DNA from 3 places in the Paraburkholderia lebeckiae genome. Region 1 is predicted to be linked to each of the others. Evidence: riboswitches for the same ligand, from Rfam matches in the RefSeq annotation. Region 1 holds a riboswitch; each other region holds the start of a gene.

What was found. Region 1 has a riboswitch for cobalamin ahead of cobW (cobalamin biosynthesis protein CobW). Riboswitches for the same ligand answer to the same signal wherever they lie in the genome.
Region 2: linked by a shared signal. The riboswitch ahead of HDG39_RS19500 (TonB-dependent receptor domain-containing protein) and the one ahead of cobW (cobalamin biosynthesis protein CobW) in region 1 are both predicted to bind cobalamin.
Region 3: linked by a shared signal. The riboswitch ahead of HDG39_RS30885 (CbtB domain-containing protein) and the one ahead of cobW (cobalamin biosynthesis protein CobW) in region 1 are both predicted to bind cobalamin.

What each region holds. Positions count from the first base shown of each region.
Region 1 covers NZ_JACHDK010000011.1:190,295-200,221, forward strand. The annotation lists gene HDG39_RS22050 (CHASE2 domain-containing protein) at 1-1,595, shown strand, start outside; gene HDG39_RS22055 (DUF4136 domain-containing protein) at 1,638-2,252, shown strand; gene bluB (5,6-dimethylbenzimidazole synthase) at 2,289-2,948, opposite strand; gene HDG39_RS22065 (cobyrinic acid a,c-diamide synthase CobB) at 2,932-4,311, opposite strand; gene cobO (cob(I)yrinic acid a,c-diamide adenosyltransferase) at 4,315-4,917, opposite strand; gene HDG39_RS35645 (cobalamin biosynthesis protein) at 4,914-5,408, opposite strand; partial or broken gene cobA (uroporphyrinogen-III C-methyltransferase) at 5,424-6,161, opposite strand; cobalamin riboswitch at 6,357-6,616, opposite strand; cobalamin riboswitch at 6,697-6,974, shown strand; gene cobW (cobalamin biosynthesis protein CobW) at 7,176-8,267, shown strand; gene cobN (cobaltochelatase subunit CobN) at 8,282-9,927, shown strand, end outside.
Region 2 covers NZ_JACHDK010000009.1:204,232-214,158, forward strand. The annotation lists gene ilvD (dihydroxy-acid dehydratase) at 1-1,301, opposite strand, end outside; gene HDG39_RS19465 (LysR family transcriptional regulator) at 1,461-2,447, shown strand; gene lgt (prolipoprotein diacylglyceryl transferase) at 2,508-3,413, shown strand; gene HDG39_RS19475 (SIMPL domain-containing protein) at 3,508-4,233, opposite strand; gene HDG39_RS19480 (EVE domain-containing protein) at 4,479-4,937, opposite strand; RNA gene ssrS (6S RNA) at 5,079-5,260, opposite strand; gene HDG39_RS19490 (cell division protein ZapA) at 5,327-5,641, opposite strand; gene HDG39_RS19495 (ATPase) at 5,638-5,997, opposite strand; cobalamin riboswitch at 6,218-6,482, shown strand; gene HDG39_RS19500 (TonB-dependent receptor domain-containing protein) at 6,572-8,518, shown strand; gene HDG39_RS19505 (FecCD family ABC transporter permease) at 8,558-9,622, shown strand; gene HDG39_RS19510 (ABC transporter ATP-binding protein) at 9,652-9,927, shown strand, end outside.
Region 3 covers NZ_JACHDK010000028.1:54,797-64,723, reverse strand. The annotation lists partial or broken gene HDG39_RS34720 (hypothetical protein) at 1-259, shown strand, start outside; gene HDG39_RS30890 (CbtA family protein) at 395-1,135, opposite strand; gene HDG39_RS30885 (CbtB domain-containing protein) at 1,147-1,368, opposite strand; cobalamin riboswitch at 1,420-1,554, opposite strand; gene HDG39_RS30880 (histidine phosphatase family protein) at 1,635-2,255, shown strand; gene HDG39_RS30875 (hypothetical protein) at 2,268-2,708, opposite strand; gene HDG39_RS30870 (ATPase domain-containing protein) at 2,956-4,530, shown strand; gene HDG39_RS30865 (MarR family winged helix-turn-helix transcriptional regulator) at 4,737-5,441, shown strand; gene HDG39_RS30860 (FUSC family protein) at 5,448-7,550, shown strand; gene HDG39_RS30855 (DUF1656 domain-containing protein) at 7,621-7,830, shown strand; gene HDG39_RS30850 (efflux RND transporter periplasmic adaptor subunit) at 7,827-8,834, shown strand; gene HDG39_RS30845 (efflux transporter outer membrane subunit) at 8,831-9,927, shown strand, end outside.

The sequences.
Region 1 (9,927 bases):
ACGCGAACGTGCTCGACACGCTGCTGAGCGGCCGCGAGATCCAGCCGGTCGCGCTGTGGGTGGTGTTCGCGGCGGCGCTCGGGCCGCTCGCCGCGCTGCTCGCCGGCTTCCTCGTGCTGTCGCCGCGCCGCTCGTTGTTGCTGACCGGCGCGCTGGTGCTGCTCGCCGCGACCGGCAGCGCGCTGCTGCTGTACGGCGGCAGGCTGTGGATTTCGCCGGTGCCGGCGATCCTCGGCGTCGTGATCGTCTATCCGATCTGGAATTGGCGACGCCTCGAAATGACGATGGCGTATCTGCGCGGCGAACTGCAGCGTCTCGCCGACGAGCCGCATCTGCTGCCCGAGACGCCGAAGCGCCGCCGCGAGTTCGGCGGCGACGTGCTCGCGCAGCACATGGCGCTGATGGCTCAGGCCGCGCAACGGGTGCAGGACATGAAGCGCTTCGTGTGGGACAGCCTCGATAGCGTGCCGGAGCCGATTCTCGTCAGCGACGTGGCCGGCGTCGTGCTGATCGCGAATCACGCGGCGAAAGCGCATTTCGCTCGGCTAGGCGCGCCGATGCCCGAGGGCCAGCCGATGCAGAGCGTGCTCGGCGGTCTCACGCTCGTGAAGACGATCGACACCGGCGCGGCCACGGACAACGAGCGCAATCTGTCCGCGCACGCGCACTGGCCGGCGCTCCTCGATCCGACGCGCGGCGAGTTCGCGGCGCTGATGGCGCAGGGCGTCGAGGTGCGCGACGCGAACGAGCGCGACCATCTGCTGCGCTATGCGACCTGCACGGACGCGCAGGGCGAGACGACCGGCTGGATCGCCGGTCTCGTCGACGTGTCGGCGTTGCATGCGGCCGAGCGTCAGCGCGAAGACGCGCTGCGGCTGCTGTCGCATGACATGCGCTCGCCGCAGGCGTCGATCATTGCGCTGGTCGAGATCGAGCGCGCGCGAACCGAGCCTGCGCTCGCGCGCAGCGTGCTGGAGCGCATCGAACGCTACGCGCAGCGCGCGCTCACGCTCGCCGACGACTTCGTGCAACTGGCGCGCGCCGAATCGCAGGCCTGTGTGCTTGAGCCGCTGAATCTGACCGAACTCGTCATCGACGCGAGCGACGAGGTCTGGCCGCAGGCGCATGCGAAGCGTATCGCGCTGCATATCGAAACCGGCGACGACGCCGACGACGATCCCTGGATCTGCGCCGACCGCTCGCTGATGACACGCGCGCTCGTCAATATCCTGAACAACGCGGTCAAGTACAGTCCGCCCGACACGCGCATCGTGTGCAGCTTCGCTGGCCAGCCGGCGGCAAAGCGCGCGGGCAGCGAGGTGCCGCGCGTGTCGTGCACGATCCGCGACCAGGGCTATGGCATTCCCGAGGAGCAGCAAGCGGGATTGTTCGAGCGCTTTCGCCGTTTTCACGAGGCGCAGCGGCCGGAAGTGGGCGGCGCGGGACTCGGCATGGCGTTCATCAAAACCGTCGTCACGCGCCACGGTGGCGGCGTCGAAGTCGTCAGCGCGCCCGGCGAGGGGACGGCCTTTACGATCTGGCTGCCCGCGCTCGACGACGCGTCCCTCGACGAATCGATCGCACCGCGCGCCTGATGCGCCTTTGATGTATTCGATGTACTAGAGAGAAAATAAAAGATGGCAAAGATCGCTCACCTCTGTGCCGCGCTGGCCGCGGCGAGCCTCACCGCTTGCGCGGGCCTGAGCGCCGACGTGCACACCGTCTCCGCTAACGGCGCCGACCGCGCCGTTGCGCTGCAAGGCGAGCAGACCTATTCGCTCGCGCGCACGCAGTCGCAGGACGACAGCGCCGACCATCCGCAAGTCGAAAAGCTGTTGCGCGACGAGTTGGCGAAACACGGGTTCGTCGATACGGCGGGCAAGCCCGCGCATTATCTGCTGTCGATGGCGTATGGCACGCGGCCGGCGTCGATCGGCATCGGCGGTGAGGATTGCGCGCCCGCCGATTGCGGCGCGGGCGGCGACGGTCCAGGCGCGCTGCTGTTTGGGCGCAAGTATCAGCACGCGCTGACGCTGCGCTTTTTCGACTATGCGAGCGGCACCGAGCGCTACAAGGTCGGCGCGGTGTTCATGGATCGCGATGCGGATCCGCTGCATGCACTGCCGTTGCTCGTGAAAATCGCGCTCGCGAAGCTGCCGTTCGATGCGCCGGCCGACTGGCGTGTGAAGCTCAGCATCGACAAGACGAGCGGTGTGCCGAACGTCGACTCGATGGAGCCGCTGCAGCGTTAAAACGCAGCCTCGGGTCGCCGGGGCCGCGAATATCAGTTATTCCTGCGCCGGCTCGTCTCGCGGCCAGCGGTTTTCGAAGACGCAATCGGCGAGCGGCAGACGGCTCGCCCAGCGCTGCGTTTCGAGCATCGGCTCGCTATAGAACGCAGCGACGTGGCCGAGGCACAGAATCGCGACCGGCCGCGCGCCTTCCGGCATCGCCAGTAGCTGGTGCACCGCGTCGACATCGAATAGCGACACCCAACCAAGCCCGAGTCCTTCCGCGCGCGCGGCGAGCCACATGTTCTGGATCGCGCACGCGACCGACGCGAGATCCATCTCCGGCAGCGTGCGGCGGCCGAAGACGTGTCGCTCGCGCCCGTCCATCAACGCGATCACCAGCAGCTCCGCGCATTCGCGCATGCCTTCCACCTTCAGCTTCATGAACTCGTCACGGCGCTTGCCGAGCGCGTCGGCGGTGGCGAGCCGTTCGCGCTCGACGATGTCGCGCAAGCCCGTGCGCAGCGCCGCGTCGGTGATGCGCACGATGCGCCACGGCTGCATGTAGCCGACGCTCGGCGCGTGATGCGCCGCGTCGAGCAGACGCCGCAGCACCGCCGGATCGACCGGATCGGGCATGAAGTGGCGCATGTCGCGGCGTTCGTAAATCGCGCGATAGACCGCATCGCGCTCGGAGTCGTCAAAAGGCTTCGCCATGAAAGAGGGCGGCCGTGAAAGCCGGGTTGGAGGGCCAGTAAGCGTGCATATAGGTTGCCACAATCGGGCCCACGCGGAACACCGCTTCGCCGGGCGTGTCGCTGTGCGCGCGCGTGGCGAAGCGCTGCGGCGCGAGCGGCGTCGCGAGCTTCGAGTAGTGGAACGTGTGGCCGGTCAGCGTGCCGTGGACGCCATCGATCTGCTGCATGCCGAGCGACGTGAAGCGCGTTTGCATCGTCGCGTGACCGGGCAGCAGGCCCAGCATCGGCGTGCTAGTGCCTTGCGCGTCGGTCAGCGTGTCGAGCAGATAGAGCATGCCGCCGCATTCGGCGACCACCGGGTTGTCCGCCTCGACGTGCGCGCGGATCGATGCCGCGCTGGTCAAGTTGCCCGCGAGCGTCGCCAGATGCAACTCGGGATACCCGCCCGGCAGATAAAGCGCGTGCGTGCCTGCGGGCAACGCTTCGTCGGCAAGCGGCGAGAAATAGCTGAGCCGCGCGCCGAGCGCTTCGAGCAGCGCGACGTTGGCCGGATAGATGAATGAGAACGCGGCGTCGCGCGCGATCGCGATGTGCTTGCCTTCGAGCAGACGCAGCAGAACTTCGGGCGAGGGCACGCCGAAATCGACCGGCGGCGGCAGTTCGGCGAGCGCGGTCGATGCGAGCGTATCCGCCGCGCGTTCGAGGCGCGCTTCGAGATCGTCGATTTCATCGGCCTGGTGTAGGCCGAGGTGGCGGTCGGGCAGCGTGATCTCGTCGCTTGCGGCGAGGTGGCCGCACCAGCGCAACCCGGGCGGCAGCGCCTCCTGCAGCATTTGCGCGTGCCGGACGGAGCCGACGCGATTCGCGAGCACACCATGAAACGGCAGTTGCGGCCTGAAGCGCGCAAGGCCGAACGCGAGCGCCCCGAAGGTCTGCGCCATCGCCTGCGCGGAAATCACCGCGAGCACCGGTACGCCGAACGTGGTCGCCAGATCGGCGCTGCTCGGTGTGCCGTCGAACAGGCCCATCACGCCTTCGATCAGGATCAGATCGGCTTCTTGCGCCGCCCGCGCGAGCAGGTTCCGGCATGCGCTTTCGCCGACCATCCACAGATCGAGCGACAGCACCGGGGAGCCGCTCGCGCGCGCGAGAATCATCGGATCGAGAAAATCCGGTCCGGTCTTAAACACGCGCACGCGACGTCCGAGCCGCCGGTGATAGCGCGCGAGACCGGCTGTGATCGTGGTTTTGCCTTGTCCCGACGCGGGCGCGCTGATGAACAGCGCGGGGCACGCCCCGAAGGAAGTCCCCTGGGGGGACGCCGCGGAGCAGGTCCCCTTGGGAGACGCCCCGGACGAAGCCCCGTTGTAGGACGCCGACATCGCTCAGAACTCCACGCCGCGCTGCGCCTTCACACCTTGCTCGCGATACGGATGCTTGATCGCGCGCATTTCGGTGACGAGGTCGGCGGCTTCGATCAGCGCGTCCGGCGCATGGCGTCCGGTCACGACGACGTGCAACATCGGCGCACGCGCGTTGATCACCGCGAGTACTTCGTCGAGCGGCAGGTATTCGTACTTCAGCACGGTGTTCAGCTCGTCGAGGATCACCATCTGGTAGTCGCCGCTTTCGATCATCCGCCGCGCTTCGTTCCAGCCTTTGCGCGCGGTCGCCATGTCGGCCTCGCGGTTTTGCGTGTTCCACGTGTAGCCGTCGCCCATCGTAACGAAATCGCATTGCGCGATCGCGCCGAGGAAATCGCGCTCCGACGTATGCAGCGCGCCCTTGATGAACTGCACGACGCCGAGCCGCATGCCGTGGCCGAGCACCCGCACGGCCATGCCGAACGCGGCCGTGCTCTTGCCCTTGCCGGTGCCGGTGTTGACGATCAGCAGGCCTTTTTCGATGGTCGCGCTGGCCTGCTTCTTTTCGTGGCCTTCGCGGCGGCGTTCGGTCATGCGTTGATGCGATTCCGGATCGGTTTTCATCGAGGGTCCTGGTCTTGAGAGGCGGGATGGGATGGGGGCGCGTCGCCAAGGGCAGCGTTGTTCGCCGCTGCGATCGCCACCGTGATGCCGGCGTGCGCGGTCTTGCGTACGATTAGACGCGCGTTTCGCGCGGTTGTGGTGGAGTCCGGCGCCGCTGCCGCCAGCAGCGCGCACGGCTCGCACACACCATCGACGCCGAGATGCACGTTTGCCGCCGCCGACGGCGACGCGACCGGTACCGCGGCGATCTGCTCGCGGCTGAACAATTGCAGCGGCAGTTGATGGCGCGAGCAGAATTCGAGCAGGCCTGCTTCGTTGGCTTTGGTGTCGATCGTCGCGATGGCGTGGATCTGCTCGAAGGCATTCGATCCGAGCGCTGCGCGCACCGCGGCTTCGATCTCAGCGGCTTCGCTGTGCAAGCGGCAACCGATGCCGACGCTCAGCGTTTTGATCGCGCGTCCGAGTCCGTGTCGCGTCGCGCTCGCTGCCAGTTCGTGAGCAAAGCCGGCGTCGCGTTTGGCCGCATCACGCGCCAGTGCGAGCGACGCCACACCGCCGATCACGACGATCGCCGGCGAGCCGAGTCCCGCGCGCGCCACCGCCTCGGCGAACTCGCGAAGCGGCGCGAGCGCATGACGCTGCTCAGGCCGCGTCGCCGACTCGATCGCCGCGCACGGCGTGTCGGCGGACATGCCGGCCGCGAGCAATGCGCGGGCGATCTCGCCGAGCCGGCGCATGCCCATGTAGATCACCAGCGTCATGCGCGTCGCGGCGAGCGCGGCCCAGTCCGGTTCGCCACTGCCGGCGCCGTGGCCGGTGACGAACACGACGCCCTGCGAGTGAGCACGATGCGTGACCGCGATACCGAGCGCCGCGGGCGCCGCGATGCCGGCCGTGATGCCGTTGATCACGTCGACTTCGATACCGGCGGCCCGTAGCGCCTGCAACTCTTCGCCGCCGCGGCCGAACACGAACGGATCGCCGCCCTTGAGCCGCGCGACGCTGCGCCCCGCGCGCAGAAGCCCGAGCATTTGCGCGACGATGTCGGCTTGCGGCGTCGACGGATGGCCGCCGCGTTTGCCGACGTACTCGACTTGCGCGTCGGCGCGTGCGAACTGCAGCACGTCTGGATTCACCAGATCGTCGACGAGCACGACATCGGCCTGCGCGAGCGCGCGGGTGGCCTTCAGCGTCATCAGTTCGACGTCGCCGGGACCGGCGCCGATCAGCCAGGCGCGCGTCATCGCGGCGTGCATGGCGCGCGCCATGCGGTGATGGAAGAAGAGAAGCGGCGTGCGACAGCGCGCGCGGCGGTGAATATAGAGGTCATGCGGAACTGCGAATCCGGGCACGCGCGATGCCGCGCTGCTACGCCTTCACATCCGTTCCCCGCGGATTCCGGCGGCCGGCGGCGCCACGTGATGCACGGATGCAATGCGACACCGCCTCCGCGTCTGGCCGGTATCCGGGCTGGCGGCCTCATGCGCTTCGCCTTCCCGTCCCGGTTGGTGGATTCGCGGGACAGTGGCATCAAAAAACGCATGCGCGGCACGTCGGAATCGAAGGCGAATCGAATCGCGCGCCGCAGGTCGCTTACCGTTGCGGGGACAGCACAGGTTGAACGCGCGAGGCGCTGCCTGTTTCCCGTTTAACTGCACACGCGAGCGCATGTGCGGGCACCAAACGCGCGCATACGATAGCACATGGCGCCTTGCCGGATAAGCCACGGCGGCGCTTTCCGGCTCTGTGCGTTCCTTGACTGCGCATGTCCGCGGGCCTACACTCGCACGCACTTTGGGTGCTCGCGTGCGCGCTCGTGCGCATGCAGTTAAACGGGAAACAGGGAGCCACCTGCTCTGGAGCGGCTAACCTGTGCTGTCCCCGCAACGGTAAGCGAAAAGCGGTTCCGGCTTGATAGCCGGGCACCGCAGTGCCGGCTTCGATGTCCGCGCGCAAGGTCGCATGGACATTTCACCACTGGACGAGAAACCACTCGGCCGGGAAGGGGAAGCGGCGCTTTCGCCAGCCCGGATACCGGCCCAAAGAAGCAGAACGACCGCCGCGGGGATGCGGTGGCGCGTTCATGACCTCAGTTCCGCTTTCTGTATTTCCGTTGTCGCGGCAATGCCGTCGTTCGTCCCCGTGTCTGGTGATCCTGGTACTGCTGCGCGTGTTTCATTCGCTCCATTCGCCAGCCGACGCGGACCCACGCGCGGACTTTCCGGCATACCGATCAACGCCAAGGGATGGACCTCACGATGCAAACTCAATTGCGCAAGATCCCCGTCACGATCGTCACGGGCTTTCTCGGCAGCGGCAAAACCACGCTGCTGCGGCACATTCTTCAGCATGCGGGCGGCAAGCGCATCGCGGTGATCGTCAACGAGTTCGGCGAGCTCGGCATCGACGGCGAAATCCTCAAGGGCTGCGGCATCGGTTGCGATGAAAACGGCGTCGAGACCGAAGGGCAATTGTATGAACTCGCGAACGGTTGTTTGTGCTGCACCGTGCAGGAAGAGTTTTTCCCGGTGATGGAGAAGCTCGCGGGACGCCGCGACGAACTCGATCACGTGCTGATCGAAACGTCGGGCCTGGCGTTGCCGAAGCCGCTCGTGCAGGCGTTCAACTGGCCGCAAATCCGCAACGGCTTCACGGTCGACGCGGTGGTGACGGTGGTGGACGGCCCGGCCGCCGCGAGCGGCCAGTTCGCCGATAACCCGCTCGCCGTCGATGCGCAGCGCAAGGCCGATCCGAATCTCGATCACGAGTCGCCGCTGCACGAGCTGTTCGAAGACCAGTTGTCGGCGGCCGATCTGGTGATTCTGAACAAGACCGATCTGATCGACGACGCGCGGCAGCACGAGGTCGAAGCCGCGATCCGCGCGGAGATTCCGCCGCAGGTGAAGATCGTGCGCGCGCAGCGGGGACAGCTCGACCTGCATACGCTGCTGGGCCTCGAAGCGGCGTCGGAAGAGACGATCCACCTGCGTCACGACCACCACGGTTCCGTCGACGACCCCGATCATCACCACGATGAATTCGATTCGGTCGTCGTGCAGGCATCCGTACCGTCGCGCGACGCGGCGCTCGCCGCCTTGCAGACACTCGTCGAAACCCACACGATTTACCGTGTCAAAGGCTTCGCGGCACTGCAGGGCGCGGCGATGCGTCTCGTGATCCAGGGCGTGGGCCGGCGCTTCGACAGCTACTTCGACCGGCGCTGGCAAGCGGGTGAAAATGGCGACGGCGCGTTGAGCCGCTTCGTGCTGATCGGCGCAGACCTCGACCAGCACGCGCTGCAACGGGCGTTCGACGCGTCGCTCGGCGCGATGTCGGACGCGACGGCATAAACGGGCGCACCAGCATGCATCTGCTGCGCACGACGCCGGGCGGCTTCGTCGACGATACGCAGGGCGTGATCCGCATCGATCAGCAGCCCGCGGATATCGTCGTGCTCAGTTCCGCCGACACCACGCTGTCGCTGCTCGCGAGCGTGGTGCCGCGTCTCGGCGACGGCTTTCCGAGCGTGCGGCTCGCGAACGTCACGTATCTGCGTCAGCCTGCCTCGGTCGATTTCTATCTGGACGACGTGTTGCAGCATGCGCGCGTGGTCGTCGTCGATCATCTCGGCGGCGAAACGTATTGGCCGTACGGCATCGAGCAGGTGGTCGCGCTCGCGCAGCGCAAACAGCAAACGCTCGCGATGTTTTCCGGCGATCTGCAGGAAGACCCGAACCTGCTCGCGCGCAGCACCGCGAGCGCCGAGCTGTGTCAGCAGCTGTGGCGCTATCTGCGCGAGGGCGGTCCGCAGAACGCCGAGGCGTTTTTGCGCTGCATCGCGTATCGCGCGCTCGACTGGGGGCGCGAACCCGATCCGCCGCGCGCGTTGCCGGCCGCGTCGCTGTATCACCCCGAGCGCGATATCCCCATCGTCGCCGACTGGCAGGCGCGTTGGCGGCAAGACGCGCCGGTCGTCGCGATTCTGTTCTACAAGGCGCATCTGCAGGCCGCCAATACCGCGGTGTTCGATGCGCTGATCGACGCGCTCGAAGCGCAAGGGCTCAATCCGCTGCCGCTCGCGATCACGTCGTTGAAGGATGCGGTGAGCCGCGATGTCGTGCAGTCGCTGTGCGCGCAACATGGTGTCGCGCTGGTGTTGAACACCACAGCGTTCGCCGCGTCCGCGATCGACGACCCCGAGCCGCTCGCGCTCGCCGGCGACGCGCCGGTGTTTCAGGTGATCCTGAGCGGCGGCAATCGCGAAGACTGGCTGAAGGACAACCACGGCCTCAATTCGCGCGACATCGCGATGCATATCTCGCTGCCCGAAGTGGACGGGCGCATCATCACGCGCGCGATCAGCTTCAAGGGGCTCGCGTATCGCTGTGCGCATACGCAGGTCGACGTGGTCCGCTATCAGCCCGATCTCGAACGGGTGCGCTTTCTCGCCGAGCTGAGCCGGCGCTGGTGCCGTTTGCGTTCGCTCGATAACGCCGACAAGAAAGTCGCGTTGATTCTCGCCAACTATCCGATGAGCGAAGGGCGCATCGGCAATGGCGTCGGGCTCGATACGCCGGCGTCGGTGGTCGGCATTCTGTCGATGCTGCGCGATGAAGGCTATCGTGTCGGCGAATTGCCCGAAAACGGCGACGCGTTGTTGAACAGGCTGACCGAAGGCGTGACCAACGATCCGGTCGTACGCGATCTGCGTCCGGCCCTGCAAAGCCTCGCACTCGACGACTATCTCGCGCATTTCAACGCGTTGCCGGCGAGCGCGCGCGACGCGTTGAATGCGCGCTGGGGCAAGCCCGAGCAGGACCCCACGCTGCGGCGCGGCCGCTTCATGATCGCCGGCTGGCGCTGCGGCCAGGTGTTCGTCGGCATTCAGCCTTCGCGTTCGCGCGAGCACGGCGACTACGCGAGCTATCACGATGCGGAGCTCGTACCGCCGCACGCATACCTCGCGTTCTATTTCTGGCTGCGCCATCAGTTCGGCATCGACGCGCTCGT
Region 2 (9,927 bases), on a different contig from region 1:
AGCACGACGACGTCGCCTGCGACGATCTTGTCGGCGAGGATCGCTTCGAGTGCGCTCTGCTCGTCGTCGAACACGCGCGCCGGGCCCGTGATGACCGGGTTCTTCAGCCCCGTGATCTTGGCGACCGCGCCGTCCTCGGCCAGATTGCCCTTCAGGATCGCGAGGTGGCCTTCGGCGTAGAGCGCCTTGTCGATCGGGAAGATCACCTGCTGATCGCTGCGCGGCTTGGCTGGTACGTCCTTCAACTCCTCGGCGATCGTTTTGCCGGTGATCGTCATGCAATCGCCGTGCAGAAGCCCGGCGTCGAGCAGGATCTTCAGCACCTGCGGAATGCCGCCCGCCTTGTGCAGATCGGTGGCGACGTACTGGCCCGACGGCTTCAGGTTGCAGATCACCGGCACTTTTTTGCGGATGCGCTCGAAGTCCTCGATCGTCCATTCGATCTCGGCCGCGTGCGCGATCGCCAGGTAGTGCAGCACCGCGTTGGTCGAGCCGCCGGTCGCCATGATCAAGGCAACCGCGTTTTCGATCGACTGCTTCGTGATGATGTCGCGCGGCTTCAGATCCTTCTTGACGGCTTCGACGAGCACACGCGCCGATTCGGCGGCCGAGTCGACCTTCTCCTGGTCGGGATTCGCCATCGTCGACGAATACATGAGCGACATGCCGAGCGCCTCGAACGACGAGCTCATCGTATTGGCCGTGTACATGCCGCCGCACGAACCGGTCGACGGACACGCATTTTTCTCGATGCCCTCGAAATCCTCCTGCGACATGCGGCCCGCCGTGAATTCGCCGACCGCCTCGAACGACGACACGATCGTCAGATCGGTGCCTTTCCAGTTGCCCGGCCGGATCGTGCCGCCGTACACGTAGATGCCCGGCACGTTCATGCGCGCGAGGCCGATCATGCCGCCCGGCATGTTCTTGTCGCAGCCGCCGATCACGACCACGCCGTCCATCCATTGCCCTTGCACGCAGGTCTCGATGCAATCGGCGATCACCTCGCGCGACACGAGCGAGTACTTCATGCCCTCGGTGCCCATCGACATGCCGTCCGAGATCGTCGGCGTGCCGAAGGTCTGCGGGTTTGCGTCGGCGCGCCTGATCGCGGTGACGGCCGCGTCGGCGAGACGCTGCAGGCCGGCGTTGCACGGCGTAATCGTCGAGTGGCCGTTGGCGACGCCGATCATCGGTTTGTCGAAATCCTCCTTCTGGTAACCGAGCGCGTAGTACATCGAGCGATTCGGTGAACGCGCGATGCCTTGCGTGATGTTCTTCGAACGACGGTTGTAGGCCATAGGGAGCTCCAGTCTGGCTGTTCTGATGAAAGCGCGGGGTTGGCGTCCGCGTGCGCATCCGTTCAGTGTAGTTCCGCCAGACCGTGCAAACAGGCGGTTTTGCGTGACACGCGTCGTGTGTATTATTCGCGGTTGTTCAGGTCGTAAAATATATTAATCATGCTGCCGACGATCCCCGACCTGCGCCAGTTGCGCTATTTCGTCACCGTCGCCGAAGAAAAGCACTTCGGGCGCGCGGCCGCGCGTCTGTCGATGACGCAACCGCCGCTGTCGCAGGCGATCCGCGCGCTCGAGGAGACGCTCGGCGTCGAACTGTTCGCGCGCACCAAGCGCTCGGTCGAGTTGACGGCGGTCGGCGCCGATCTGTTGCCGGAGGTGCAGCGGCTGCTCGCGGCCGCGGAAGGGCTCAGGCCGCTCGCGCAGAGCCTCGCGCGCGGCGAGGCGGGCGTGCTGTCGCTCGCGTTCGTGTCGACTGCGGATTACGGCCTGCTGCCGCTGCTGTTGCGCGATTTCGGCGCGCGGCATCCGCGCGTGCGGCTCGAACTGACCGAGGCGACCAGCGACGTGCAGGTCGAGGAACTGGTGGCCGGGCGTATCGACGCGGGTCTGGTGATCGCGCCGCTGCCGTCGCGGCATGCGGCGCAGCTGTCGTGGCTGCCGATCGCGCGCGAGCCGCTCGTGATCGCGATGTCGACGGAGATGGCGCAACGCTTGGGGGGCAGCGTGGACACAAACGGCAAGGGCAGCGCTGCTGAAGACCCCGCCGCCGAATGGCTCGACGCGCCCGTCAGCCTGCGCGATCTCGCTGACGCGCCGCTCGTGATCTTCCCAAGGCGTCTCGCGCCAGGCTTTTATGACATCATTATGGATTGCTACGGCGTTGCGGGCCTCGCGCCACGGATCGGCCAGGAGGCGATCCAGATGCAGACCATCGTGAGTCTCGTGTCGGCCGGCATGGGCGTCGCGCTGGTGCCGCAATCTTTGCGTAACCTGCGGCGCACGGGCGTCGTGTACCGGCCGCTGTCCGAGTCGGTGCCCGCGATCGAGACGGGCCTCGTCTGGCGCACCGACGAGGTCAGCCCGGTGCTGGCGGGCTTCATCGACATCGTGCGCGCGCATGCGGCGAGCCTCGCGTCGCGTGTCTAGATCCCGCTTCTGATTCCCTGTAAAAACTGCTTTCGAACCTGAACTGCCCATAACTACACGATGCTCATTCACCCCAATTTCGACCCTGTCGCCATCCATCTGGGGCCGCTCGCCGTGCGCTGGTATGGCTTGATGTACCTCGTCGCGTTCGTCGCGGCGATCGTCGTCGCCCGGCTGCGGCTGCGGCTGCCGTACGTCGCCGCGCAAGGCTGGACCGCGAAGGATATTGACGACATGCTGTTCTACGGCGTGCTGGGTACGATCCTCGGCGGCCGGCTCGGCTATGTGCTGTTCTACAAGGCGAGCTTTTATTTCGCGCATCCGCTCGACATCTTCAAGGTGTGGGAAGGCGGCATGTCGTTTCACGGCGGCTTTCTCGGCGTGACGATCGCGATGATGCTGTTCGCTTATCAGCGCAAGCGCTCGTGGCTGCAAGTCACCGACTTCGTCGCGCCGATGGTGCCCACGGGCCTCGCGGCGGGGCGCCTCGGCAACTTCATCAACGGCGAGCTGTGGGGCCGCGTGACGGAGCCGTCCGCGCCGTGGGCGATGCTGTTTCCCGGCGCCGCGCCTGACGACGCCACATGGCTCGCCGCGCATCCGCAACTGGCCGCGCAATGGCATCTGAACGAAGTGTTCGCGCAATATCACATGCTGCCGCGACATCCGTCGGAGCTGTACGAGATCGCGCTCGAAGGCGTGGCGCTGTTCTTCGTGCTGATCTTTTTCTCGCGCAAACCGAAGCCGCTCGGCGCGATTTCCGCGATGTTCCTGATCGGCTACGGCCTAGCGCGCTTCACGGTCGAATTCGCGCGCGAGCCGGACGATTTCCTCGGCCTGCTCGCGATGGGGCTGTCGATGGGTCAATGGCTGTCGCTGCCCATGATTCTCGCGGGCATCGGCCTGATGGTGTGGGCGTATCGCCGTGGGCGTCGCGAGCCGGCGCAGGCGGTTGGCGCGAACTGAGCGGCGCTCGGCTAGCGTAGCGAGCGTTGCATGAAAAAACGCCACGGCATCGATGGATGCCGTGGCGTTTTCTGTTTGGGCTTGCGCTCGCGCGTCACTTCATCTGCACCGACCCCGACACGTTGACCGTCACCGTCGACGTGCCGCCTTCGAGCGACAGCGGCGCGCTCTTCGCGTCGGCGCCCATCGCGCGTGCGCTCATCATCATCATCGGACGCGGCATCACGCCGCTGTGATTCACGTTGACCTCGCGGATCGAATAGCCGCTAAAGCCGAACGCCTGCGAGGACGCCGCGGCCTGCTCCCGAAACGATTTGATCGCCTCGCCGCTGAGCCGCTGTTCGGCCGCGCGCTGCGCTTCCGGCGACAGCGAGAAACGCACGTTGCCAACCTGCATGATCGATGCCATCTGTCCGGCGAGCTTCGAAGCCGCGGCGAAGTCGCGCGATTCGAGCACGACTTCCGTGCGGCCGCGCCACGTCGAGATGCGTCCGTCGCGGTCCGTCGACGGGAAGATCGAGAACGCGCCCGAGCGCGCAGTCACGCCGCTGACGCCGCGCGCTTTCTGCAATGCCGCGTCGGCGCGTTCGTTCAGCGTCGACGTCAGCGACGACGGCTCGCTCGCTTCCTGCTCGTAAAACAGCGTGATTTCGACTTCGTCCTGCGGGACTTCCGCGCTCGCCTGCGCATTCAGCGACAGCACGCCCGAAGGCTGCGGCATCATGGTCTGCGCTCGAGCGGGCGCAGGGTTCAGTGCGAGTGCCACAGGCGCGCCCAAGGCGAGCGCAAGTGCGAGGGACCGTGCGGTTTTTGTCGTCATGACTGGAATCCTTGTTTGAACAGGTTGTGCACGTTCGACGCGAGCGACGGGTGGTGGCGCGCGGTTTGACGGATGCGCTGGCGAATGGATCGGCTTGCCGTCGAGCGGTCAGTTCGAGCTCACGCTTTCGTCGACCGATTAGGCGCGTTTTACCGACGCTTGGTTCCCCAATTAGTGCTTCCCCGCCGCATCGGAAACGATGACCCGGACGGGATCACGACAAGTGCCGCGTCGCGCGTTCGCTCTTAAACCAGCTGTTTAGTGATGAAGCGCCATTCGGCGTCGGTCACCGGCGTGATCGACAGGCGGTTGCCTTTGGCGAGCACGCGCATGTCCTGCAATTCGGCATGCTCGCGCAGCGCGGCAAGCGGAATCAGCGCGATTTTCTTCTTGAACACGACGTCGACGAGCATCCAGCGCGGCGTTTCCGGCGACGATTTCGCGTCGTAGTACGGACTCTTTTTATCGAACTGCGTCGGGTCCGGATACGCGGTTGACGAGACCTCCGCGATGCCCGCGATGCCGGGCTCCGGACAGCTCGAATGATAGAAGAGCACGCCGTCGCCGACCTGCATCACGTCGCGCATGAAGTTGCGCGCCTGATAGTTGCGTACGCCGGTCCACGGCAAGGTGCGATGCGGTGCGTTGGCGAGGTCGTCGATGCTTGCTTCGTCCGGTTCGGACTTCATCAGCCAGTAGCGCATGAATCGGAGTGAGCGTGTGAGATTGAACGAAGCGCAGCAACAGCAGGCGCGTACGGAAAAGCCCCTGAAAAAGGCGCTCAAACGAAAAAACGACGACCAAAGAAAAACGGCATCGAACCGAAGTCCGATGCCGTTCCAGATAAGGTCCCCGCCTTAGCCGCTAGGCCGGCATCCTGAACCGAGGGTTCAGAATTGGTCGCAGTTAGCAACACTTCGGGTACATCAGACTGAGTGACGCGCACGCCCGTGCTACAAATTTCCGCAACCGTGCACATGGCATTGGTTCAAGGAATATATGACCTTGGCGAACCAGGCAGGGAAGCTAAACCGATGAAGCTACAACACATACCGTTGAACACGTGACCAATTCGAAACCGGCCCATTACTGCTTACTGCAAGCTGTACTGCTCGATCACAGTACCTAGCTGTTCGTTCATTTGCTGCATTGTACGCCGGATTTCTTCAGCGGGAAATGCTTCTCCGTGCCGCACGCTGCTTTGCAGCTTAAGCAGTTCCGATGCCAGCGACAGCGCCGCCATCACCGCGATGCGATCCGTGCCGCGCACGTTGCTGCCGCTGCGGATTTTCTTCATCTCGGCGTCGACGCGCGCGACCGCCTCGAGCAGCGCGCCTTCCGTTTCCGGCGAACAGGCGAGACGATAGGGTACTTCGAGAATCGATACCTCGATCTGCTTGGTGGTCATGCGCTTTCTCCGTGTCGGCTCACGTCGCTTTCCGCTTCCTCGTGTTCGGGCTGGGCGGACTCGAGCAGATCGAGCTGGTTATCCGGTTCGCTGCTCGCGCGTGCGCGCGGCAATTTTTCGAGAATCGCATTCAGGCGCACCTGAGCGTCGTCGATCTTGGCGGACAGCGCGTCGCGTTCCGCCTGCAGCGCGTCGCGCTCTTCGCGCAATTGCGCGAGTTCGGCATGCGTGGCTTGTACTTCGGCACGCGTTTGTGCGAGCTGCTCTTCGAGCGCGAGCCGCGCTTCGTTGTGGCGCTGGCTGATCGCAATCAGCTTGCCGATGTTCTGGGAGAGTGATTCGAGTTCGGTGAGCATGTGCTGCGTCCTCTAAAGACATCGCATTTTAGCGCGGAATATTACAGGTTCCGACAATTGTCTCGTTTCGAGACGTAACAGCATCGCTTCGTGCAGGTTCGTTGCGTGTCGTGTCGTCGACCATAAGATAAAAAACCGGTAATCCATCGGACAATAACCTGCATTCAACAGAACCGATGGCGCTCCGGTTGACCTTTCTTGACGCCCCGCGAGGCCGCTCGTAAACTTCCCGCACTCTGGTGCCCGCGCGCGCTTCTCGGCGCGCGCAGTTAAACGGGAAGCAGGGCGCGCGCGGAGCCAAAACCGGATGCGCGAACCTGCGCTGCCCCCGCAACGGTAAGCGACCGCATGTGATGTGCTCATGCAGGTCGGTCCTGATCGCAAGGTTGGAAGTTCAACGTGCGAGTGTGCCACTGCGCGTCACGCGTGGGAAGGCGGGATCGATGTGTCGTAGCCCGGATACCGGCCAGAAAAGAGGGACGTCCCCGCGAAAACGTTGAACAAGGGGACGCCTCGTGACGCGTCGGCCCGCGGGGAAGCAGGCCGCGCACGCTATCCACAGGAATGTCATCCCATGCTGTCCCCCATCGCCCGCGCAACGCTGCTCGCGTTCGCGAGCCTGCCGCTCGTCGTGCATGCGCAAAGCGCCGAGCCTGCGTCCGCGTCCGCGACGCCGCATTCGTCTTCATCGTCCGCCACGGATGCCACCGCCGCAAACGCTGCAATCGCTGCCAATGCCCCCTCCGCCGATGCGTCGGGCAACGTGCTGTCGCCGATCGTCGTGACCGCGCAACGCGGACCACAAGCGTTGCGCGATGCGATTCCGCAGACCACGCAGTTCGATCAGCAGGACATCGCCGACACGACCGCGACCGATCTGCCCGGCCTGCTGCAACTCGCGCCAGGCGCGCAAATCTCGCGCACGGGTGGCCCCGGTTCGACCACGAGCCTCTTTCTGCGCGGCGCATCGTCGACGCAATCGCTGCTGCTGATCGACGGCGTGCGCGTCGATTCGGTGAGCCTCGGCTCCGCTCAGCTCGCGCAGATTCCACTCGATCAGGTCGATCACGTCGAAGTGGTGAACGGCAACGTGTCGGCGTTGTATGGCTCGGGCGCGATCGGCGGCGTCGTGCAGGTGTTCACGAAAGACGGCGGTGATCATCCGCCGCGTTTCAATTTTTCGGTCGGCTACGGCAGCTATCACACGCAGACGCAAACGGCCGGCGTGAACGGCGCGCTCGATCAGGACGGGCGCACGACCTTCAACATCTCGCTCGCGCGCACGAAGGACGACGGCTTTTCGTCGCTCAATCCGCTCGAGGCGCCGGCCGCGAATCCGAACGCGAACGGCAATCTGAACGAGAGCATCAGCGCGTCGCTGCGTCACAAGTTCACCGACAGGTGGGACGCGGGCGTCAGCTACTTCCAGTCGAACAACGACAACAGCTACGACAATGCATACGGCGAGCCGACCGATCTGAACAATCTCTATAGCAAGGTGCGTCAGGTGTCGGTATTCGCGAACGGCAAGCTGACCGACTGGTGGACCACCCACGTCACGCTCGCCGAGGGCGACGACCGCAGCGTGTCGAACACCAATGGCATCTACAACGGCCGCTTCGATACCGACAATCGCCAGTACACGTGGCAGAACGATTTCGCGCTCGCCGCGAACCAGAAGCTGCAATTCGGCTACGAGCATCTCGACCAGACGCTCGACTCCGACACGTTCGCCGCGCCCGACCGTCACGTCGATTCGGTCTTCGCGGGCTACAGCGCGCGCTTCGGCCGCAACCAGATTCAGGCCAACGTGCGACGCGACCAGTACTCGGATTTCGGTGGAGCGAACAGTTACTATCTCGGCTACGGATTCGACATCACGTCGCGCTGGAAGGTAACCGCAAGCTATTCGGATGCGTTCCGCGCGCCGAGCTTCGACGATCTGTACTATCCGATCAGCGGCAACCCGTCGATCCAGCCCGAGCGCAGTCATTCGGTCGAAGCCGGTTTGCAGTACGCGACCGATGCGCTCGGCGTGATGCGTCTGAATGCATTCCAGACGCGCTATACGAATCTGATCGACTACGTGCAGACGATCCCCGGCATCTACCTCGCGGAGAACGTCGGCCATGCGAAGGTGCAGGGACTCGAAGGATCGTGGAGCGGTCATGTCGGCAAGACCGACGTGCGCGCAACGGTGACGCTGCAGAACCCGGTCGATCTCGACAACGGTACCGACCTCGTGCGGCGCGCGCGTCGGTTCGGGTCGTTCGCGGTGAACCGCGGCATCGGTGGCTGGCGGGTTGGCGGCGAGTGGATCGTCAGCGGTCCGCGCACCGATAGCACCGGCAACCTCGGCGGTTATGGCATCGTGAATCTGTCGGCGCGCTACAACGTCACCAAAGCGTGGTACGTCAGTGCGCAAATCGACAATCTGTTCAACAAGGATTATGAAACGGCCTACTCGTATAACTCGCCGCGACGCGGTGCGTATGTCACGCTCGGCTGGCAGCAGCAGTGACGCGCGCGCCGGGTTGGCCGCATGCGTGAGCGCACGCGGATGAGCCGCGCGTCCGCTTCGCTGTGCGCCGCGATGGCGACGCCGCGCCCGATGAACGCGAAACGCGCGGCCGCGATCTGGCTCGGCCTCGCGCTCGCCGCCATCGCGGTGCTCGGCGCCTCGCTGGTGCTCGGCAGCGTGCCGCTCGCGCCGTCGCGCGTGCTTGCGGCGCTCGTGCCGACGCACACGTTCGGCGGCACGGGCAGCGACGATCTCGCCGGCGAGATCGTGCGCACGTTGCGTTTGCCGCGCGCGCTCGCGGGCTTCGCGTGCGGCGCGTTGCTCGCGCTCGCCGGCTCGCTGCTGCAGGTGCTGCTGCGCAATCCGCTTGCCGAGCCGTACGTGCTCGGCGTGTCGGGCGGCGCGGCCACGTTCGCGCTCGTCGCGATGATCGCGGGCGGCGCATGGTGGATCGTCGATGCGAGCGCGTTCGCGGGTTCGTTCGTGTCGATCCTGCTGGTGCTCGGCCTCGCGCGTCGCGAGCTATGGCGCGGCGAGCCGCAGGACACGTCGCCCCGTTTGCTATTGACCGGCGCGGTGATCGCGGCCGGGTGGGGCGCGCTGATCACGCTGCTGCTCAATCTCGCGCCCGACAGCCGTCTGCGCGGCATGCTGTTCTGGCTCACCGGCGACCTCAGCGGCGGCGCGCTGCCGTGGACCGCGCTGATCGCGCTCGCGCTCGTGTTGCTTGCGATCGTGCCGGCCGCGCCGCGTCTGAACGTGTTGCTGCGCGGCGACGCGGCCGCGCAGGCGTTGGGCGTCGCGGTGATGCCGCTGCGTTTGCGTGTGTACCTGGTCGCGTCGCTGGCGGCGGCCGCGGCGGTGACGACCGCGGGCACGATCGGCTTCGTCGGTCTCGTCGTGCCGCACATGCTGCGGCTCGCGTTCGGCAACGATCAGCGCATGCTGCTGCCGGCGGCCGCGCTCGGCGGCGGTGTCGCGGTGATGGGCGCGGATCTGATCGCGCGTACCGTGATCGCGCCCGCGCAATTGCCGGTCGGCGTGATCACGTCGCTGGTCGGCGTGCCGGTGTTCCTGTGGATGCTGCTCAAACGCCGCCCATGATGCGAGCCGAACCCAGCCCCACCCCTTCCATGCTGAGCACGCAGCGCCTGACGTTGCGCGCCGGCGCGCGCACTTTGCTCGACGCGTTCACGCACACGTTCCATGCGGGCGAAATCTGGTGCATCGCCGGGCCGAACGGCGCGGGCAAGACGACCTTGCTGTCGACGCTGGCGGGCCTGTTGCATCCGGCGGCGGGCCATGTCGAACTCGATGGCGTGCGCGTGGCCGACTGGCAGCCGCTGCCGCTCGCACGGCGCCGCGCGTTGATGCCGCAAGGCGCGGCCGATGCGTTCAACGCAAGCGTG
Region 3 (9,927 bases), on a different contig from region 1:
GTCCGCCAAACCCGCCGCGCCTGAACCACTCCTACCCGGCACTGCTTCGTTAGCGTCGCTGCGTCTGCAGCAGAGAAACGGGATTATGGAGAGCGCTCGACAACGCGTCAATACCCTTCTCACAATTTATTTTGAAAAGTTGAAGAGCTTAAAAATTGAGCAGCGCCGCGTGCAACCTGAATTAGTTAGGCTTCCAATTGAATTCTCCGGGGCGCCGCGGCGAAAGGGAGAGATGAGTGGAGTTGCGAAAAGCCGTTAAGAGCTTTTCCACAGAAAATGTTCGCAAGGCTGTGGATAACCGCACCACAACCGCGCCAAGTACTTGATCCACAACCATTCTCGCGCGTTGCGCGCGAAACATGGCCGCCTGCGCGGCCGCGTGTCACCGTCACAATCAGGCGGACTTCATCGTCACCCGCGCATTCGTACGCATAAAAGCGCTGCGCTCGACCATCGCGCCGAACAGCAGCCCGATCGTCGTCCACATGACCACCTGCATGCCGATCGCCGCGACGCGGAACTTCCACAGCAGCACAGCCGGGAACGCTGCCGGCACTTCATTGATGAGCGGCATCGACAGTTGCACGGCCGCGATGATCACGACGAACAAGAGCCCTGCGACGATCGAACCGTTCCACGCACCCAGCTTCGCCGCCGCGCGACGCCGCACCTTCAGCGAGAACACCATCGTCGCGAGCGAAATCGCGATCGTCAGAAAGAACAGGCCCGTGCGCGTGCCGATCGTCTCCGGATCACCGACCGACGGCGGATTGGCCGGATACTTGATATTCGGCACGATCACGAGCGTGATGAACGCGCCAAGCGCGAGCCACGCGGACAGCGCGCGCACGCTCAACGTACCCGCGCGTCCATACGCATAGGCAAACACCAACGAGAACAGGCCGCCAAATGCCGCGCCATACGTGACCACGCCAGTCAGCAGGCCGAGGCCAGCCTGCGTCTGACGGCTCACGATTTCGGGCTCGGGCGCCTCGCCGCGCGCGGCGGCCGCTTTTTCTTCGAATGAAATGGCCTGATCGACCTGTGGTTCGCCGACGATTCGCGCGAACGCGAACGTGAGCAAGCCCGCGACGATGCCCGCGAGCATCCCGCGCACCAACAATTTACCTACCATGTCGAACTCCGTTAGTGGCAGGGAAAGCCAAGCAGATGGCGGCCGTCGTGCACGAACTCATGCACGTACATGCCGGGCACGAGCGACGTCGCGCCCTGTTCCGCACCAACGAAGTAAAGCGCGAGCAACAGCAGCAAGCCGCCGAACACGACCCACGGCAGCAGTTCGCGCAAAGGAATGGGAGTGGGCTGGGCCGCCGGTTGCGCGGCGCGATCAAGAACAGCTTCGGTCATGATGGACATCTCCTGGGGTGACGCGCCCCGAAAGTCGATTGCAGAGGAATGGTGCGAAGCTCAGGTCTGGCTTTCGGCTCTTGTGGATTGCAATGCCGATTACAGTGGCGCGACCGCGCCGGGCTCTCACCGGCTTCCGTGCTTCGCAGCGCCACTATTCTACGCGCTAAACTGCAGCTTCCGTGACGGCGAGGGCTACCTCGCAACGCGCGCCGCGCGCCGATGAAACCACGCAGGCAAGTACGAATGGAGCGCCAACGCAAAGAATGGATACGCGACTATTACTGGTGAGCCACGCGGCAACGGCCGCGCAGCGCGCGGGCCGCTTCCCTGCCGACGATCCGCTCGACGCGCGCGGTCGCGCCGAAGCCGAGGCGGCGCGCGCGCGTCTCGCGCTTCCCGCCGACGCCGCCGTGTTCACCAGCCCCGCCGCCAGCGCGCGCGAAACGGCCGCTGCGCTCGGTCTGAGCGCCACGCCTGCCGACGCATTGGCGGATATCGACTATGGCAAATGGCGCGGCCAGCGCCTCGTGGACATTGCCGACGAAACGCCCCGCGAACTCGCCGCCTGGACACGCGAGCCCGACGCCGCGCCGCCCGGCGGCGAATCGTTCGGTCAACTCGTGCAGCGGGTTGGAGAGTGGCTCGACGCGCAGCAGGCAGACGTGCGTTCATGCAATGCCGTCAACGAAGCAAGCTTCGCTGCCTCTGCGCAAGGTCGAACCATCGTCGCAGTCACCCACGCGACTCTGCTGCGAGCGGCAATCGTGCACGCCCTCGGCGCATCGCCAGCCGTGTTCTGTCGCATCGAGATCGCGCCGCTGTCGGTCGTCGAATTACGCCACTCGCGACGCGGCTGGTCGTGGTGGCCGGCCGCCACCGCCTGAACGGCACCCCCGCTACCTGCCCGACACCACGAGCCGCAACCGGTTGGACCCCTCGGGCGTCAGCGTGATTTCGGTGCGTCGATCCTTCGCGCCGAGATAAAAGTGCTGACGTCCCGGCGAATTCTGATCGTGCGTTGCATCGGGCAGGCACGACGCGACGTCGGCCGCGACCGCTTCCAATGCATCCGTGTTCGAGCCCGCCGCCTGATGCGGCGTCCACGTGCACTGGAAACTTCGATGCGCGGCCGAACATTGCGCGTCATCGCCATCAGGTTGCGCAACGCCTTTGCCGTCGTCGGGTGTCAGCGAGGCGAAGCCGTCCGGCGCGGCGGCCACGATCCGTTTGAGCGCACCGCAAGGTCTGGGGCTATCGTCGGCGGATGCGCCGACCGGCAGCAGCGCAACGAGCGATGCCGCGGTAAGCGCGATAGCAGAAAGTCGATAGGTTTTCATGGTGTGCGTGAAACTTCCACAAAGTGCTGCTGAAAAAAGCTCACAGCGAGCCACCTTTAACAGCACGCTTCATGCCCATGCGCGCGAGGCCCGAGCACGCAGGCAATGCAGGGCGGCACATAAATTGCGTCGCGCCATACCGGCCGCGACAGCGCGCCCCTCCCGATCGAAAGCCACTGCCGACGTCATTTCAACCATCATGTCGACCACTACCGCCGCCCCTGCCTCCGCCCGCATATAGTCGGGCATCGAAGGCATCGACGACATCCTCGGCGGTGGTCTTACGCCGAACCGCATGTACCTCGTGGAGGGTGCGCCAGGCACGGGTAAGACCACCCTGGCGTTGCAATTCTTACTCAAGGGCCTCCACGAAGGGCAGACCGGCCTTTACATCACGCTGGCCGAAACCCGTGCTGAACTGCTCGCGATCGGCGCGAGCCACGGCTGGGATCTGAGCCGTTTCACGATCCTGGAGCAACTGCCCGAAGAAGGGCTCGAGCCGCAATACGAACAGACCGTGCTGCACCCGGCCGAAGTCGAACTCGGCGAAAGCGTGCGCAACGTGATCGAGCACGTCGACGAACTGAAGCCGGCGCGCGTCGTCCTGGACAGCCTGTCCGAACTGCGTCTGCTGGCGGAGAACCCATTGCGCTACCGTCGGCAGATTCTCGCGCTCAAGCACCATTTCTCAACGCGCGAATGCACGGTGCTGCTGCTCGACGACACGTCGGCCAGCACCTCCGGCATTCAGCTTCACAGCATCGTGCACGGCGTGATCAGCCTCGACAACATTGCCCACGATTACGGCGGCAACCGCCGCCGTCTACGCGTCGCGAAGATGCGCGGCATCAAGTTCCGCGAGGGCTATCACGACTTCACGCTGAACACCGGTGGTCTGCGCGTCTATCCGCGCCTGGTCGCCGCCGAGCATCACAGCGAATTCGGCACGAGCCCGATGAGCACCGGCACACCCGGCCTCGACGCGCTGCTCGGCGGTGGCCTCGTCCCCGGCACCAATTCGCTGATCATCGGCCCGTCGGGGGTCGGCAAAACCACCACCGTCGTGTCGTGCCTGCTTGCCGCACTCGAACGCGGCGAGCGTTGCGCGTACTACGTGTTCGACGAAACGCTCAGCACGCTGGTCACGCGCTGCGCGACGCTCGGCATGGATCTCGCGCCGCACGTAGACAGCGGTCTGCTGACGCTGCGTCAGATCAATGCGGCGGAAATCTCGCCGGGAGAGCTGTCGAGCGACGTGCGCAACGCGGTCGAAGCCGAGCACGTGCGCTATGTCGCGGTCGATAGCCTCAACGCCTATTTGCAGGCGATGCCCGGCGAGCGCTACCTGCTTCTGCACATGCGCGAGTTGCTCGGCTATCTGAATCAACAGGGCGTGGTCACGATGCTCGTGCTCGGGCAGCACGGCATCATCGGCGAAGTGCAGACCGAGGTCGACGTCAGTTATCTGAGCGACGCGGTCGTGCTGTTCCGCTACTTCGAGCACCACGGCGAAGTGCTGACGGCAATAACCGCCGTCAAGAGCCGCGCGAACCATCATGAACGCACGATCCGCCAGTTCCGCCTCGGCACCGAAGGCGTCGAGGTCGGCGAAGCGCTGCGCGACTTCGCGATGCCGGGCATGAACGGCATCGGCGTGATCGCCGCGGCGCGCAAGCTTCGTGCCGATCTACCGGTGGTCCTGGCGACCGGTTATGCGGACGTCGACATTGCCGATCTCGCAGTCAAGCATTGCACGATCCTGCGCAAGCCGTTTCAGCTCGACGAGCTGGCGCGCACGATACGGATCGGGCTGGTCGCCTGAATCAAGCTCAAGTAAATCAAGTAGACCACTTGCATCGAGATGCCGATTAAATCGCGGCGCACCGCATACCCAACAATTCTGTAAGCCCACCTCCTGGCCACCGATTTTATGCCGCTGTCGCATTCGCGCCGCAGACTCCTCCGGTTCGGCCACGATTTCCAATTCAATAGTTTGCTAACGAATATTTTGGAAATACAATACCGGCCATGTCGAATCTCGATGCCCTGCGCCGCACCGTCAGCAGCACGCTGGTCGTCGCCGCCAGAAAGTGGCGGCGCACGAGTCATGGTGTGCTCGCGGCCTTCAACGTATCCGAAGCGTGCGCGACGCCGCTTCTGACCGCGAGCCGGCTCGGCTCGGCGGTGCGTCAGGTCACGCTCGCCGATCACATCGGCATCGAGGGGCCGTCCCTCGTGCGGCTGCTCGACCAGTTGTGCGCGGCCGGCCTGATGCGCCGCGACGAAGATCCCGAAGACCGCCGCGCGAAGACCGTCGTGCTGACCGACGAAGGCCGCGCCGTCACCGCGAAGATGGAAGAGGAACTGGTCACGTTGCGCGCGCAGGCGCTCAAGGGCGTATCGCGCGACGATCTCGAAGCCGCCCTGCGCGTGCTCAACGCATTCACGACCGATGCCGCCGAACGCGCCGAACCTGGAAGCGTCGAGCGCGACACGCGTCACGAACGCGCGCAGCCGGTGCGCCCGGAATCGGTCAGGCACGAGGCGACGAAGCGCACGTCGTCGGCGAAGCGCGAGCCCGCCAAAAGCGAAGCGCTTGCCAGCAAGGTCAAACGGACGAGCGGCAAAAGCGCTGCCAAAACGGCCGGCAAATCACGCAGCACCGCCAAGGCGCGCAAGTCCACCAAGCGCGGCGCACGAGCCACCGCGCCGCACAACGCCGATTCCGCGTAACGGTTTATGGTCTATCCCACTCTCCGCGACTGGCTGTTTTCCGTCAAAACGTTCGCCGCGGCCATGCTCGCGCTTTACATCGGCCTCGCGTTCGAACTGCCGCGGCCGTACTGGGCGATGGCGACCGTCTACATCGTGTCGAACCCGTTCGTCGGCGCGACCCGCTCGAAGGCGATCTATCGTGCGCTGGGCACTGCGCTCGGCGCGTCGGGCGCGGTGCTGCTGGTGCCGCCGTTCGTCGAATCGCCGTACCTGTTCAGCGTGATCGTCGCGACGTGGACCGGCACGATGCTCTACCTCGCGGTGTCGGACCGCACCGCGCGCAGCTACGTGTTCATGCTGGCCGCCTATACGATGCCGATCATCGCGCTGCCGTCGGTGACGAATCCGACCGGCGTCTTCGATCTCGCCGTGAGCCGGACCGAAGAGATCATTCTCGGCATCGTCTGCGCGAGCATCGTCGGCAGCGCGGTGTTTCCGAGCCGGCTCGCGCCCACGATCATCGAGCGCACCGACGCATGGTTTCGCGACGCCGCGTTCTACGCGACCGAAACGCTGTCGGGCCGCATCGCAAGCTCGGCGATTTCCGGTGCCCGGCAACGACTCGCGAGCACGATCAACGGTCTCGAACTGCTGCTGAGCCAGCTCGCCTACGATCACACGCGGCCCGACGTCCTCGCGCGCGCGCATGAACTACGTGGCCGCATGCAACTGCTGCTGCCGATCATGTCGTCGCTCGCCGATCCGCTGCTCGCGCTCTACAACAACGGCCCGCAACACTGGCCCGAAGGACTTCAGACGCTGATCGACGACGTCATCAAGTGGTTCAACCAACCGCTGCCCGCGCCGAGCGAGGGCTATCACGCGGACGAGACCGCCAACGCGCTGCGCGCGCGCGTCGCCGCGATGCACCCGCCCGCCGCCGCGCTCGCGCATTGGGACGGCGCGCTGCTGTCGAATGCACTGTGGCGCCTCGCGCAAGTGATCGACGTGTGGCAAGACTGCCGCTCGCTGCGCATCATCATCACGCGCGAGGAAGGTTCGTGGCGGCCGCATTTCCGTCACTGGCGGCTCGGCGGCACCGAGCGCTTCTACGATCGCGGCATGATGCTGTTCGCGACCGTGTCGGCGGCCGCGGCTGTGGTGCTCGCGTGCGCGCTGTGGATCGGCTCGGGCTGGAACGACGGCGCGAGCGCGGTCACGCTCGCGGCGGTCGCCTGCTGCTTCTTCGCAGCGCTCGACGAGCCCGCGCCGTTCGTGTTCCGCTTCTTCCTCGCGACTGGCGTCGCCGTGGTGGCCGCGGGCCTCTATCTGTTCGTCGTGCTGCCACAGGTGCACGACTTCCCGATGCTGGTAATCCTGTTCGCCGCGCCGTTCATTCTGGTCGGCACGCTGATTCCGCGCCCGCAGTTCAACATGGTGACGGTGCTGGTCGCGGTGAACACGGCCACCTTCATCAGCATTCAGGACGCGTACGACGCGAACTTCCTGACGTTCCTGAACGCCAACCTCGCGGGCCTCTCCGGCCTGCTCTATGCATACCTGTGGACTCGCGTAACGCGCCCATTCGGCGCCGAGCTGGCCGCGGCGCGTCTGTTGCGCTCGAGCTGGGCCGACGTCGCGCTGACCGCGTCGACGCGGCCGATCGAAGATCCGCGCAATCTCGCCGCGCGCATGCTCGACCGGCTGATGCAATTGATCCCGCGCCTCGCGGCAACCGACGACTACCGCCATCCGTCGATCGAGAGCTTCCGCGATCTGCGCATCGGGTTCAACGCGCTGGACCTGCGCCGCCTCACACGCAAGCTCGGCGGCGAAGCGGCCGGCGCGATCGATCATGTTCTCGATGGAGTGCGTACATACTACGAGAGCTGCATCGATCGACGCCGCCGCGAGCCGGTGCCGGACAGCCTGATGTCGTTGATCGACGTGGCCGTCGCGCGCGTCACCGCGCAGGGGCTCGCCAACGCCGCGGCGCCGACCGAAACCTCGAAGACCTCGGCGCGTCAGTTGCGCGACGCGCTGCACGCGCTGGTCGGCTTGCGTCTTTCGCTGTTTCCGGCGACCCTCACGAAACCAACGCCGACCGAACCGGAGGCCGCCGCGTGATGCAGCCATTCTTGCGCCCCTGCTTGCGCCCGCCTGCGCACCCCGCCTCCCCCTTTTCCCAGTTCCCGCGATGATCGGTGAAATCGATATCTTCGGCGTGTTCGTACCGTCCGTGCTGGTGCTGATGTTGATCGCGTATCTGATCAACCTCGGCATTCGCACCGCGCTCGATTACACCGGCTTTTACCGCTTCGTCTGGCATCGCACCATCTTCGATCTCGGCGTCTATGTGCTGGTGCTGGGCCTTGTCGTCGTCGTTTCGCACAGACTAATAACGTGAAAAAAACCTGGTTCTCCGTCGGTCAGATCCTGCTGACCCTGATCGTCGTAGTGGTCGCAGCATTGGTGCTGTGGAAACTCGTCAACTACTACATGTTCGCGCCGTGGACCCGCGACGGGCGCGTACGCGCCGACGTGATCCAGGTCGCGCCCGACGTGTCGGGACTGATTTCGTCGGTCGAGGTCATGGACAACCAGCAGGTCAAGCAGGGCCAGGTGCTGTTCAGGATCGATCAGGCGCGCTACACGCTCGCTTTGCGTCAGGCCGAGGCAACGGCGCAGCAGCGCCGCGCGACGCTCGATCAGGCACGCCGCGAATACGCGCGCAATCGTCAGCTCGGCAACCTCGTCGCCGCCGAAGTACTCGAAGAAAGCCGCTCGCGCGTCGAGGCGGGCGAAGCCGCGCTCGCCGACGCGAACGTCGCGATCGACACCGCGAAGCTGAACCTCGAGCGCTCGACGATCAAAAGCCCGGTAGACGGCTATCTGAACGACCGCGCGCCGCGCGCCGGCGAATTCGTCGCGGCCGGCCGTGCGGTGGTCGCGGTGGTCGACATGCATTCGTTCCGCGTCGACGGCTACTTCGAGGAAACCAAGCTGCGCGGCATCGACATCGGCCAGCCGGTCGACATCATCGTAATGGGCGAGCCGAAGCCGCTGCGCGGGCACGTGCAGAGCATCGTCGCCGGTATCGAAGACCGCGACCGCACGCAAAGCGCCAATCTGCTGCCGAACGTGAACCCGGCGTTCAGCTGGGTGCGGCTCGCGCAGCGCATTCCGGTGCGGGTCGCGCTCGATGAAGTGCCCGCCGATTTCCGCCTGATCGCGGGGCGTACCGCTACGGTGTCGGTGCGTGACCTGTCGCCGCTCAGGAGACGAGCCGTGTCGGGCACGGGTGGCGCATCTGGCACGGTCGCCGCTTCGGCTGCGCCGGTGGCGCCGGGTTCGTCGGTGGCGTCCGGGGCCGCTGGGTCGGGCACCGCACCGTCGGGCGCGTCGCAATGAAGTTCGTGCGTACCTTGTCCTCGCTGACACCGCGCTTGCCGCTGCTGCCACTGCTGCCGTTATTGCCGCTCACCGTCGCGCTGAGCGGCTGCATCAACGTCGGGCCGAACTACACGCTGCCGAAACAGGCGCTCGTCAATGCCCCGCTCGCGAACGGAGCGATCGAGGGCGCCGATCCCAAGCTGACGTCAACCCTCAATCTGCCGACCGTCTGGTGGAAGCTGTACGACGATCCGGTGCTGAACGGTCTGGTCGACCAGGCGTTGAAATCGAATACCGACCTGCGCGTCGCGACCGCGAATCTCGCGCGCTCGCGCGAGGCGCTGGGCATAGCGCAAGCGCAGGGCGGTTTTTCGGGCAACGCGTCGGTGGCGATCCAGCGCGCGCAGGAATCGGCCGAGCAATACCTGCTCTTCGAGAAACTGCCGGTCACCAACCTGGGTGACATGGGCATCAACGTCTCGTACGAAATCGACCTGTTCGGCAAGCTGCGCCGCGGCGTCGAAGCGGCGGCGGCGGACACCGAGGCCGTGGAAGCCGCGGGCGACCTCGCGCGCATCACTGTCGTCGCGGACGTGGTGCGCTCGTACGTCGAACAATGCTCGGCGGCCGAGGAACTGCGCATCGCGCAGCAATCGCTCGCGCTACAGAAGGAGCGCGTGGACGTGTCGCGCCGTCTGCGCGACGCGGGGCGCGGAAACCAGACCGCGGTCACGAGCGGCCAGACTCAGGTCGAGACTCTGACGGCCGACATTCCACGCTACACCGCGCGCCGCAAGATCGCGCAATACCGGCTCGCGATGCTGCTCGCCCAGGCACCGTCGCAATTGCCGCCGGCCGTGCTCGCCTGCGACCGGCTGCCGCAAATCCACCAGCCGATCCCGATCGGTGACGGCGCCGGGCTGCTGCGGCGACGCCCCGACGTGCACGAAGCCGAGCGTCAGCTCGCGGCGTCGACAGCGCGCATCGGCGTCGCGACCGGGGCGCTTTATCCGAGCATCAGCATTGGCGCGTCGGCGGGCTTCACGGGCATTCTGGAAGACATTCCCACCTCGCCGACTGCGCGTTGGGCCTTCGGTCCGCTGATCAGCTG